Regions from separate parts of the Nocardiopsis sp. NPDC055879 genome, predicted to be linked through region 2. Evidence: riboswitches for the same ligand, from Rfam matches in the RefSeq annotation. Region 2 holds a riboswitch; the other holds the start of a gene.

Region 1 (5,411 bases), on a different contig from region 2:
CCATCACCGAGCAGGTCTCCACGGACTTCATCCTGCGGGACGACCCCAGCAAGAGCGTCTCCGACAACCGCGCCAGCTGCACCGCCACGGGTGACGCCCCCGAGGGCAACCCGGAGCGCGCCTACAGCAGCCTCTGGTTGGAGTACGCCACGCCCTACGCCGGCAGCGACTCCGTCGAGGGCGCCTCGTCGGACTACCAGGACTCCCTCGCCAACTACACCGGTGGTAGCGACTACTACCCGGAGGAGAACCTGGAGGAGGAGAAGGAGATCGACGGTCTCGGCGATGAGGCGCACCTCATCATCACCGAGAACATCATCCTCGACGACCCCGCCCCCACGGCGATCATGCTGGTCCGTTCGGCCAACATGAACATCGAGATCACCTACCAGGTCTCGGACTTCGAGGGCTCCGACCTGACGATGGTCGACGACGTCGAGGCCCTGCTCACCAACTCCGCCGAAGAGGCGATCGCCCTGCTCGGCGCCGAGTAGGAAATCACCGGCTCCTCCCCGGAAGAAACGACGAGAGGGGGCCGCGGCTTCGTGCCGCGGCCCCCTTTTCGTGCGTTCGGGGTGGGATCAGAGGTCGGCGCGCACCCGGCGGGCCGCCTCCACCATGTTGCGCAGCGCCTGCTCGGTCTCGGTGTAACCGCGCGTCTTCAGACCACAGTCGGGGTTGGCCCACAGGTTCGCGGCGTCCACGTGCGAGACCGCCAGTCGCAGCGAGGCCTCGATCTCCTCGACCGAGGGCACCCGCGGCGAGTGGATGTCGTACACGCCCGGACCGATCCCGCGCTTGTAACCGCGCTCGCCCAGGGCCTCCACGAGCTCCATGCGCGACCGGGCCGCCTCGACGCTGGTGACGTCGGCGTCCAACGCCTCGATCCCGTCGACGATCTGGTTGAACTCCGAGTAGCACATGTGCGTGTGGATGGTCGTGCTCGACGCGACCCCGGAGGTGGCCAGTCGGAACGAGTCGACCGCCCACTTCAGGTACGCCGCCCGCTGTTCCTCGCGCAGCGGAAGCAACTCGCGCAGAGCCGCCTCGTCGACCTGGATGTGCCGGATGCCGGCCCGCTCCAGGTCGGCGACCTCGTCGCGCAGCGCCAGACCCACCTGGCGGGCGGTCTCACCCAGCGGCTGGTCGATACGCACGAACGACCAGGCGAGCATGGTGACCGGACCGGTCAGCATGCCCTTGACCGGCTTGTCGGTGCGCGACTGGGCGTAGGTGATCCACTCCACCGTCATCGGCTCGGGACGCGAGACGTCCCCGAACAGGATCGGCGGGCGCACGCACCGCGAACCGTAGGACTGCACCCACCCGTTCTCGGTGGTGGCGTAGCCCTCCAGCTGTTCGGCGAAGTACTGGACCATGTCGTTGCGCTCGGGTTCGCCGTGCACCAGCACGTCCAGACCGATCTCCTCCTGGAGCGCGATGACCCGGTCGATCTCCGCGCGCAGGAGCGCCTTGTAGTCCTCGGTGGGCAGTTCGCCCCGCCGGTGCGCGGCGCGGGCGCGACGCAGCTCGGCGGTCTGCGGGAAGGAGCCGATGGTGGTCGTGGTCAGCGGTCGCAGGGCGGCCACGTCCCGATCCTGGGGACGCTCGTAGGCGTCCGGGCCGAGGGCGTCCAGGCGGGCGCGCACCCGGGCGTCGGTGAAGGACGCGTCCCGCGGCTCGGACGCGCCCTGGTAGTCGGCGTCGGCTCCCTCGGAGAGCACCCGACCGAGCAGCGCGACCTCCCTGGTCTTCTGCTCGGCGAAGGCCAGGGTGGAGCGCAGCTCGGGCGCCAGTGAGGTCTCGGCGTCCAGGTCGATGGGCACGTGCAGCAGCGAGCAGGAAGTGCTCACCGTGAGCTCGTCGGTCAGGGCCAGGAGGGTGCCCAGTTCGGCGACGGCGGCCGGCAGGTCGGTGCGCCAGACGTTGCGGCCGTCCACCACGCCCGCGACCAGGCGGGTGGAGCCCAGCCCCGAGACGGCGGTGAGGTCGGAGGCACCCTCGGAGTCGGTGACCAGGTCCAGGCCCACGGCCTCGACCGGAGAGTCCTTGAGCACGCGCAGGGCGGCGGCGCCGATGGAACCGAAGTAGGTGGACACCAGGAGCGAGGGACGCTCGGTGAGCGACCCCAGGCGCTGGTAGGCGCGCTCCAGGTGGCCGACGGCGGCGCGACCCTCGTCGGTGGCCAGGATCGGCTCGTCGAGCTGGACCTCGGTGACGCCCGCGGCCGACAGGTCGCTCAGGAGCTTGGCGTAGGCGTCCAGGAGCTGGTCGAGGAGCTCGATGGGCTCCCAGCCCTCGGGAGCGTCCTCGGCGGCCTTGGCCAGCAGCAGGAAGGTCAGCGGACCGACCAGGACCGGGCGGGTCTGGAAACCGGCCTCGGCGGCCTCACGGAACTCGGCGAGGGGCTTGTCGCCGACCAGGCGCGGGCGGGTGCTCGGGGAGAGTTCGGGGACCAGGTAGTGGTAGTTGGTGTCGAACCACTTGGTCATCTCCAGCGGCGGCGCGCCCTGCTCGCCGCGGGCGAGGGCGAAGTAGCGGCGCAGCTGCTCGTCCCGCTCCTCTGCCTGGGCCGGGGAGGTGAAACGGGCGGGCACGAGGTCGAACAGGACCGCTGTGTCCAACACCTGGTCGTAGTAGGAGAAGGTGTTCGACGGGATGTCGTCCACTCCGGCCTCGCGCAGTCGGGCGTAGACGCCCTTGCGCAGGTCGGCGGCGACGGCGTCGAGTTCGGCGGCCGTGGTGTCGCCCTTCCAGTAGGACTCACTGGCGCGCTTGAGTTCGCGGGCGGGGCCGATGCGCGGGTAACCGTGGACCGTGGAGCGCACGGACGGCCCGGAGGCCGCGGGGTTGCTGACCATGAAGCTTCTCTCCCTCGTCGAAAGCCGGGTACCGGCCACGAGAGCGGGGCGAGGAGCGCGGCACGACGAGGGGCTCACCCGGGGCGCACGTGCCTGACGACCTCGGCCCTCCCTCGGGGCGCGGGACCACCGGCGGCACAGGCGCACCACCGGGTGGAGGCAGGTCTTCGGACTCGTGGGCGTTTCCGACGTCGTGCGCCGGTCGTCCTAATGATCACCGCTTCCCGGTTTTCCGACTTTTCCGGTCGGATCACCAGTGCTTATGGCGACGCTCGTTCCCACATACCGCTGCGGGGCAGTCCCGGATTCGCACCGGGTTCCCTCTTTCGACACACTCCGACCGACCGGAGCGGGCTCCGGGAGTCGATGGTGGGAGTGTGTACCTTCCACGCCTGCAAGTATAGGGAGCACCCCCTTCGCCCCTGCACCCGGCGTGACCCCTTGGCCCGGAGCACACCAGCGAACCCATTTCGTGTGCCCGGCATCACACCCGATACCAGCGTTACGCGAAAGACCCCCGTCCTTTCGCGAACGTTCGTCTGACGATGAGCGTGGAGAGCCCCCAGGTGAAGCAGCAAGACGGTCCCAGCATGGCCCCCGACCGCCCCGTTCTCACGGCAGCGATCGCGATGGTCGTCCTCTTGGGACTGGTGCTGTCGGCGACACGACCACCGGGCCTGCCCGAGGACGGAGTCATCGAGAGCATCACACGGAACGTGGCGGTGGACACCGACGACGACCTTCCGGCGGAAGGTTCCGAGGAGGGGACGACCGTGGTGGACACGGCCGCGCTCCCCGGCACCGAGGAGGCCTCGGTCGACTACGAGGGCGACAGTGAGGTGGCCGTCGCCTACCCGGCCATCCCCAACGCCGACCCCCTCACCGACTTCCTGGACCGCACCCTGACCGACCAGGTGCACGCCTTCGACGCCGCCAACCCCGGTGCGGCCTCCTTCGAGGGCGAGTGGCGGTTGACCGCCGCCGGTGACGGGGTCGTGGGCGTGCGGATCACCACCACCGAGACCGACTCGGAGGAGACCCGCGTCGGTCACAGCACCTACTGGTACGAGACCGACGACGGCTCGGTGCACGGTTCCAGCGGCCTGCTCGCCGGACAGGACGAGCTGGCCGCGCTCAACGACCGCGTACTCGAAGAGGTCCCGGACACCGTGGCGGCGGTGTCCCTGTACCCGATCAGCGGCCTTTACGACTCCCTCGCGTTCAGCCCCGAGGGCGACCTGATCGTGGAGTTCGACGATGGACAGGTCGCGCCCACCTCCGAGGGTCGCGTCGGCGTCGTGATCGAACGCGACGAGGCCGAGGAACTGCTGTCGGAGTTCGGGGTGCGGGCGCGCGACGCCGCGACCAAGGGCGTCGAGGAGTTCACCGTGGCCGCGGCCCCCGAGGCGGAGAAGGATGGCACCGGCGTCGCCTCCCCCGGTGAGATCTCCCCCGTCGACGACGGGATCGACTGCACCGACCCCGAGACGCGCTGCGTGGCGCTGACCTACGACGACGGCCCCGGCGGCCGGACCTCGGAGCTGCTGGACACACTCGCCGAGCACGACGCCAAGGCGACCTTCTTCGTCACCGGCCACCCGGTGATGGAGGACCCGTTCACGGTGCGCCGCACCTACGCGGAGGGCCACGAACTGGCCAACCACACCCTGGCCCACCCCGACCTGGCCACGCTCGGCGCCGGAGGCGTGCGCGCGGACCTGGACCCGGTCCAGGCGCTGGTGTACCGGGAGACCGGATACACGATGGACCTGATGCGTCCGCCCTACGGTTCCACCAACGACACCGTCGCCCAGGTCACCGAGGAGATGGGCATGGCCCAGATCCTGTGGAGCGTGGACACCAACGACTGGAAGGACCGCAAGGCCGGTGTGGTCGCCGACCGGGCCGTGGACGGCGCCTCGGACGGGGCGATCATCCTGATGCACGACATCCACGACACCACCATCGACGCGTCCCGCGAGATCGTCCGTGAGCTGGACGAGCAGGGCTACACCATGGTGACGGTCTCGCAGTTGCTCGGCACCCCGGAGCCGGGTCGCAGCTACGTCGACGGGGTTCCGGAGGAGCCCGAGGACGAGGAGTCCGAGGGGGCCCAGGGGGCCGCCGAGGACGGCTGACGGGGATCCTGGGATTACCGGGCCCGGGGCGCTGTCCACATGTGGACAGCGCCCCGGGCCCGGCGTTCTTCTCCCCTATGTTGCTCCCATCAGGTGCGGGAGCATCCGCTTTCAGGGAGAGGGAGCCGGGTTTGTCGTCGAGCGAGAACGCACCGGGACACACCACCGCCCGACGTCGTGGGAGCGGTGGGGGACGGCTCTGGCCCGGATCCCTGATGGTCGCCCTGGCCCTCCCCCTCGCCGCGTGTACGCAGGACCCGGCGGGCGGCGGCGACCCCGAGTCGATCGGAGTCCTGTCCGCGGAGATCGGTGACGGCGTCCGGGAACGGACGACCGGCGCGGAGGGGTACGAGGATCACCACCACGTCCCGGAGGCCGAGGTCGCGGTCTCCCTCCCCGAGTTCGCGAACGC
Region 2 (5,411 bases):
CGCCCGCGCACAGGCCGCGGTCGCCGGCGCCGTCGACGAGCACCACGGAGACGGACTCGTCCTTCTCCCAGGAGTCGAGTGTGTCGGCGAGCGTCCGGACCATGTCGTGGTCGAGGGCGTTGATGGCGCGTGGCCGGTTGAGGGTGGCGTGGGCCAGCCCCTTGTCGACGCGCAGGAGCACCGTGTCTTCAATGGCGTTGGACATCAGGCGGCCCCGGTCAGTCCGCGAGCGATGATCAGGCTCATGATCTCGTTGGTTCCTTCCAGGATTCGGTGCACCCTCAGGTCGCGCACGATCTTCTCAATTCCGTATTCGGCGAGGTAGCCGTACCCCCCGTGCAATTGGAGGGCGTGGTCGGCGACGGTGTAGCCGGCCTCCGTGGCGAACCGCTTGGCCATGGCGCACAGGTGCGCGGCGTCGGCGTCACCGGCGTCCAGGGCCGCGGCGGCCCGCCACAGTAGGGAGCGCGCGGCCTCCAGTTCGGTGGCCATCTCCGCCAACCGGAAACGCAGCGCCTGGGCGTTGATGAGGGGGACCCCGAAGGCCTCACGGTCACCCAGATAGGACACGGTGTCCTCCAGGGCTCGCCGGGCGCCGCCCAGTGAGCAGGCGGCGATGCCGAGACGGCCGCCGTTGAGGCCGTTCATGGCGATACGGAACCCGTCGCCCTCCGCGCCCAACCTCCGGTCGGCGGGCAGGCGAACCCCGTCCAAGAGGACCTGTCGGGTGGGTTGGGCGTTCCAGCCCATCTTCGCCTCGTCGGCCCCGAAGGACAGCCCGGGGTCGTCGCGGTGCACGATGAACGCGGAGACGCCGGTGGCCCCGTCGCCGCCGGTGCGGGCCATGACCACGTACACCTCGGAGGCGCCCGCCCCGGAGATGAACTGTTTGGTGCCGGACAGAACGTAGTGGTCGCCGTCGCGGACCGCCCGGGTGGTGAGGGACGCGGCGTCGGAACCGGCTTCGGGTTCGGTCAGGCAGTAGCTGCCCAGGGCCTGCATGGTGCACAGGTTCGGCAGCCACCGGACGCGCTGGGCGTCGTCGCCGTAGCGGTCGATCATCCAGGCGACCATGTTGTGGATCGACAGGTACCCGGCCACGGACGGACAGCCGGTGGCCAGCGCCTCGAAGGCGAGGACACCGTCCATCCTGGTCAAGCCGGTGCCCCCGAACTCCTCGGAGACGTAGAGACCGCCCATACCGAGTTCGGCGGCCTTGCGGAGCACGTCGACGGGAAAGTGCCTGGCCTGGTCCCACTCGACGGCGTGCGGTGCGAGGTGTTCGTCGGCGAACGCGCGGGCGGTCTCGGTGAGGGCGCGCTGTTCGTCGGTGAGGGCGGCGTTCATCGCACGACCGGAATCGTGAACTCCGCGCCCTCCTTGACCCCGGAGGGCCAACGCGAGGTGACCGTCTTGGTCCGGGTGTAGAAACGGATCGAGTCCGGTCCGTGCTGGTTGAGGTCGCCGAAGCCGGACCGCTTCCAGCCACCGAAGGTGTGGTAGGCGATCGGCACCGGGATGGGCACGTTCACGCCGACCATTCCGGTGTTCACCCGGTGCGAGAAGTCACGAGCGGTGTCCCCGTCACGGGTGAAGATGGCGACTCCGTTGCCGTACTCGTGTTCGCTGGGCAGACGCAGGGCCTCCTCGTAGTCGGCGGCGCGCACCACCGACAGCACGGGTCCGAAGATCTCCTCCTGGTGGATCCGCATGTCGGGGGTGACCCGGTCGAACAGCGACGGACCGGCGAAGAAGCCCTCCTCGTGGCCGGGCACGGTGTGGCCGCGACCGTCCACGACCAGGTCGGCACCCTCCTCCACGCCCAACGCGACGTATTCGTCGACCCGTTGGAGGGCTTCCCGCGAGACCAACGGGCCGAAGTCCGCGTCGGGGTCGTCGGAGGCACCCACCCGGAGCCCCGCGATGCGGTCCTTGAGCTTGGCGACCAGCGCGTCGGCGGTCTCCTCACCCACCGGGACCGCGACGGAGATCGCCATGCAGCGTTCACCGGCCGACCCGTATCCGGCTCCGATCAGGGCATCCGTGACCTGGTCCAGGTCGGCGTCGGGCATGACGATCATGTGGTTCTTGGCGCCGCCGAAGCACTGGGCGCGCTTACCGTGGGCGGTGGCCGTGGAGTACACGTATTGCGCGATGGGGGTGGAGCCCACGAACCCGACGGCGGCGATCCGCGGGTCGGTGAGCAGGGTGTCCACGGCCTCCTTGCCACCGTTGACCACGTTGAACACACCCGGGGGCAGCCCGGCCTCGACGAACAGTTCCGCCAACATCAACGGCACGGAGGGGTCGCGCTCGGACGGTTTGAGCACGAAGGCGTTACCGCAGGCCAGCGCGGGCGCGGCCTTCCACAGCGGGATCATGGCGGGGAAGTTGAACGGGGTGATGCCCGCGACCACGCCCAGGGGTTGGCGCAGGGAGTGCACGTCGATGCCGGTGCCGGCGTTGTCGGTGAACTCGCCCTTGGACAGGTGCGGAATGCCGGCGGCGAACTCCACCACTTCCAGGCCCCGTTGCAGGTCACCGTGGGCGTCGGCGATGGTCTTGCCGTGTTCGGCGGACAGGGCCTTGGCGATGTTCGCCCGCTCGTCCTCGACCAGTTGCAGGAAGCGGAGCAGGACCCGGGCCCTGCGCTGCGGGCTCCAGGAACCCCATTCGACCTGTGCCCGCTCGGCGTCGGTGATGATCTGCTCGGTCTCGGTCCGGTCCGCGAGCGGCACCCGCGCCTGGACCCTTCCGGTGTTGGGATCGTAGACGTCGCCGAAGACGCCCGACCGGCCGTGGACCTTCTCGCCCTGCACGAAATGCGTCAGCTCGCTGACCATACGTGTTCGCTCCATCCTCGTGGATCACACGGTTCCTTGGCCGCGGGCGGTGACCTGACTTCCGAGGAGTTCCCCCGGTCACAGTGGCGGGACCGCGCCGGACTCGCACCGGCTTCCCCGCTCCGCGGTGGGGCCACCATATAGTTGGACGTCCTAATAAATCCAGACCCCTCGACCCGGTACTTGGTGTCACCCCACTCGCGCCCGGTAGGCTCTGCGACTTGTGACCGCCAAGGACGACACCCCCGCCGGCAGACCCCTCGCCCTCACCCCCGCGTGGCGCACCGCCCGCGCCGACCTGCACGTTCTCCTGGTGATCCACAGCCTCACCGCCGCCACCCGCATCGCCGACGTGCTTCCGGCCCTGTACGACCCGCGCGTGCAGCTCTACTGCACCCGGACCACCGGCGGTGTCTTCGCCAACGGTCTCGACGAATACCTCCGAGAAACGCAGATCCGGCACATCTCCTGGGAAAAGGCGAAGGAAACGGAATTCGATCTCGCGATCACCGCGAGCCTCGGGGACGACCTTCATGAATTAAAAACAAAAATCCTGCGCATTCCCCATGGCAACGGTTATAATAAAAAATGGTCGCAGGAGTCAGGAGTCAGGAGTCAGGAGTCAGGAGTCAGGAGTCAGAAGTCAGGAGGTCTTCGGGCTCTCCGACGACACCCTCAAACACCAGGGACGGCTGGTCCCCAGCTCCATCGCCCTCTCGCACGGCGAACAGTTCGACCGCCTCGCCCAAGGCTGCCCCGACGCGCTCCCGCTCGCCTTCCTCTCCGGTGATCCCTGCTACGACCGGCTGCTCGCCGGAGTGCCCCACCGACTCACCTACCGAAAGGCCCTCGGCCTACGCCACGGCCAGAAACTCATCACCGTCAATTCCACTTGGAACGACGAATCCCTCTACGGAAGCCACCCGGGCGTCATCACCGAATTGCTCGCCCGGCTTCCCTACGACCACTACCGGGTCGCGCTCGTCCTGCACCCGAACGTCTGGTCCTCCCACGGGCCGCGCCAGATCAGAATCTGGCAGGACGAGGCCCTCCGTTCCGGCCTCCTCCTGATCCCACCCCACGAGGGCTGGCGGGCCGCCGTCATCGCCGCCGACCTCGTGCTCTCCGACCACGGATCCGTGAGCGTCTACGCCGCCGCCCTCGGCCGGCCCGTCCTCCTCAGCTCCGACGGCCGGGACTCCGTCGACCCGGACTCCGCCCTGGGACGGCTCTACGAGGTCGCCCACCCGCTCGATCCCCACGCCACCCTCGTGCCCCAGTTCGAGCAGGCCGAGAAACTACGCGAACTCACCCACGAGACCGCCCTCACCTGGGTGAGTTCCGCCCCGGGTCGGGCCCTCGACCTCATCCGCGCCGAGGCCTACCGCCTCATGGGCGCCACTCCCCCGCCCGGCCGGCCCCGCCTCATGGCACCACCGAAGCCCGAGGTCCAGAGCCCGGAGCCGACCTCCCTCTGGGTCCGGGTACGGCCCACCGACGACGGTCTCGCCGTGTATCGCAGCCCGGCGCCGAAATCCGGTGGTGTCCTCGTCTGCTCCGACGCCGAGATGGACCACCGACTCGCCGCGGCGGCCGACGTCCTCACCATCGCCGAAGAGGCGTTGCCCGCCGACGAACGCCTGTGGTCCGAGACGGTGTTCGCGCACCGCCCCGGCGCCCTGCTCACCGCCGTGTACTCGGCCGAGGAGGTCCGGCTGCGCACTCGCGACGGGTCGCTCCTGCGGGTTCGCTTCACCGGCCCCGTCGACGACCCCGGCCTGGTCACCGGTGTGCTCGCCGAACGTCTGGTCACCTCCGGCCACGCACCCGCTCCGAAGATGCTCGCCGCCCTCGCCCCGCTCCACCTGCGAGTTTCCGAGGAACGAACCCTCACGATCCCCTTCGAGACGGCCAAGGGCTGAGTTCTCCGTTTTACCGGACACGGGCCGGTCACTTTCTGTAGTTTCCTGTCATGCCCGGATTCGAACACGAGCTCCAGGTACGCCTGCTCCAGAGTCGAAGCTGAACGCTGCGGCACGGAAAATGTGGGAGGACCTGATGGCGACCGGTACCTACGAGTGGCAGAGCGACTTCGCCCGCAAGTACGTCGGCCAAGGCCGTGAAGAGGGTCGTCAAGAAGGCCGCGAAGAAGCCCGTGCGGAAGGCAAGCAGGAAACGCTGATCCGTTTCCTGGAAGCCACCTCGGCGACCATCAGTCTCGACTCACGGCGACGCATCGAGGAGTGCGACGACATCGGCCGGCTCGATGACTGGCTGGACAAGGCCTTCAAGTCCCGCATCACCGACGCCGACGAACTCTTCGACTGACCTGGCGCGGCCGGGTCCGTTCAGGCCCGGCCGTCGATCTTGTCCCGAACACGGCCGGCGGCAGCGGCGGCACCGACCAGCTCGAAGACCTCCACCGCCCGTTCCCACCGCTCCCCCGATCCCCGACCGAGGTCGCCGAGGCGCTCCAGGACCTTGCCGACCTGGTAGGCGCGGTTGGCGGACACGAAACGGTCCAGGGCCTCCTCCAACAATCCGATCGCCTGGTCGGGGTGCTCCTCT

The links. Region 2 has a riboswitch for cobalamin ahead of ACWGKS_RS21650 (CoA-acylating methylmalonate-semialdehyde dehydrogenase). Riboswitches for the same ligand answer to the same signal wherever they lie in the genome.
Region 1: linked by a shared signal. The riboswitch ahead of metE (5-methyltetrahydropteroyltriglutamate--homocysteine S-methyltransferase) and the one ahead of ACWGKS_RS21650 (CoA-acylating methylmalonate-semialdehyde dehydrogenase) in region 2 are both predicted to bind cobalamin.

Annotation. Positions count from the first base shown of each region.
Region 1 is NZ_JBSHCT010000001.1:410,728-416,138, reverse strand. Features, by position in the region: gene ACWGKS_RS01720 (DUF3558 domain-containing protein) at 1-494, shown strand, start outside; gene metE (5-methyltetrahydropteroyltriglutamate--homocysteine S-methyltransferase) at 582-2,861, opposite strand; cobalamin riboswitch at 3,003-3,225, opposite strand; gene ACWGKS_RS01710 (polysaccharide deacetylase family protein) at 3,407-4,999, shown strand; gene ACWGKS_RS01705 (polysaccharide deacetylase family protein) at 5,215-5,411, shown strand, end outside.
Region 2 is NZ_JBSHCT010000018.1:128,449-133,859, reverse strand. Features, by position in the region: gene ACWGKS_RS21660 (enoyl-CoA hydratase/isomerase family protein) at 1-205, opposite strand, end outside; gene ACWGKS_RS21655 (acyl-CoA dehydrogenase family protein) at 205-1,347, opposite strand; gene ACWGKS_RS21650 (CoA-acylating methylmalonate-semialdehyde dehydrogenase) at 1,344-2,843, opposite strand; adenosylcobalamin (AdoCbl) riboswitch at 2,841-2,991, opposite strand; gene ACWGKS_RS21645 (hypothetical protein) at 3,410-4,765, shown strand; gene ACWGKS_RS21640 (hypothetical protein) at 4,902-5,171, shown strand; gene ACWGKS_RS21635 (hypothetical protein) at 5,192-5,411, opposite strand, start outside.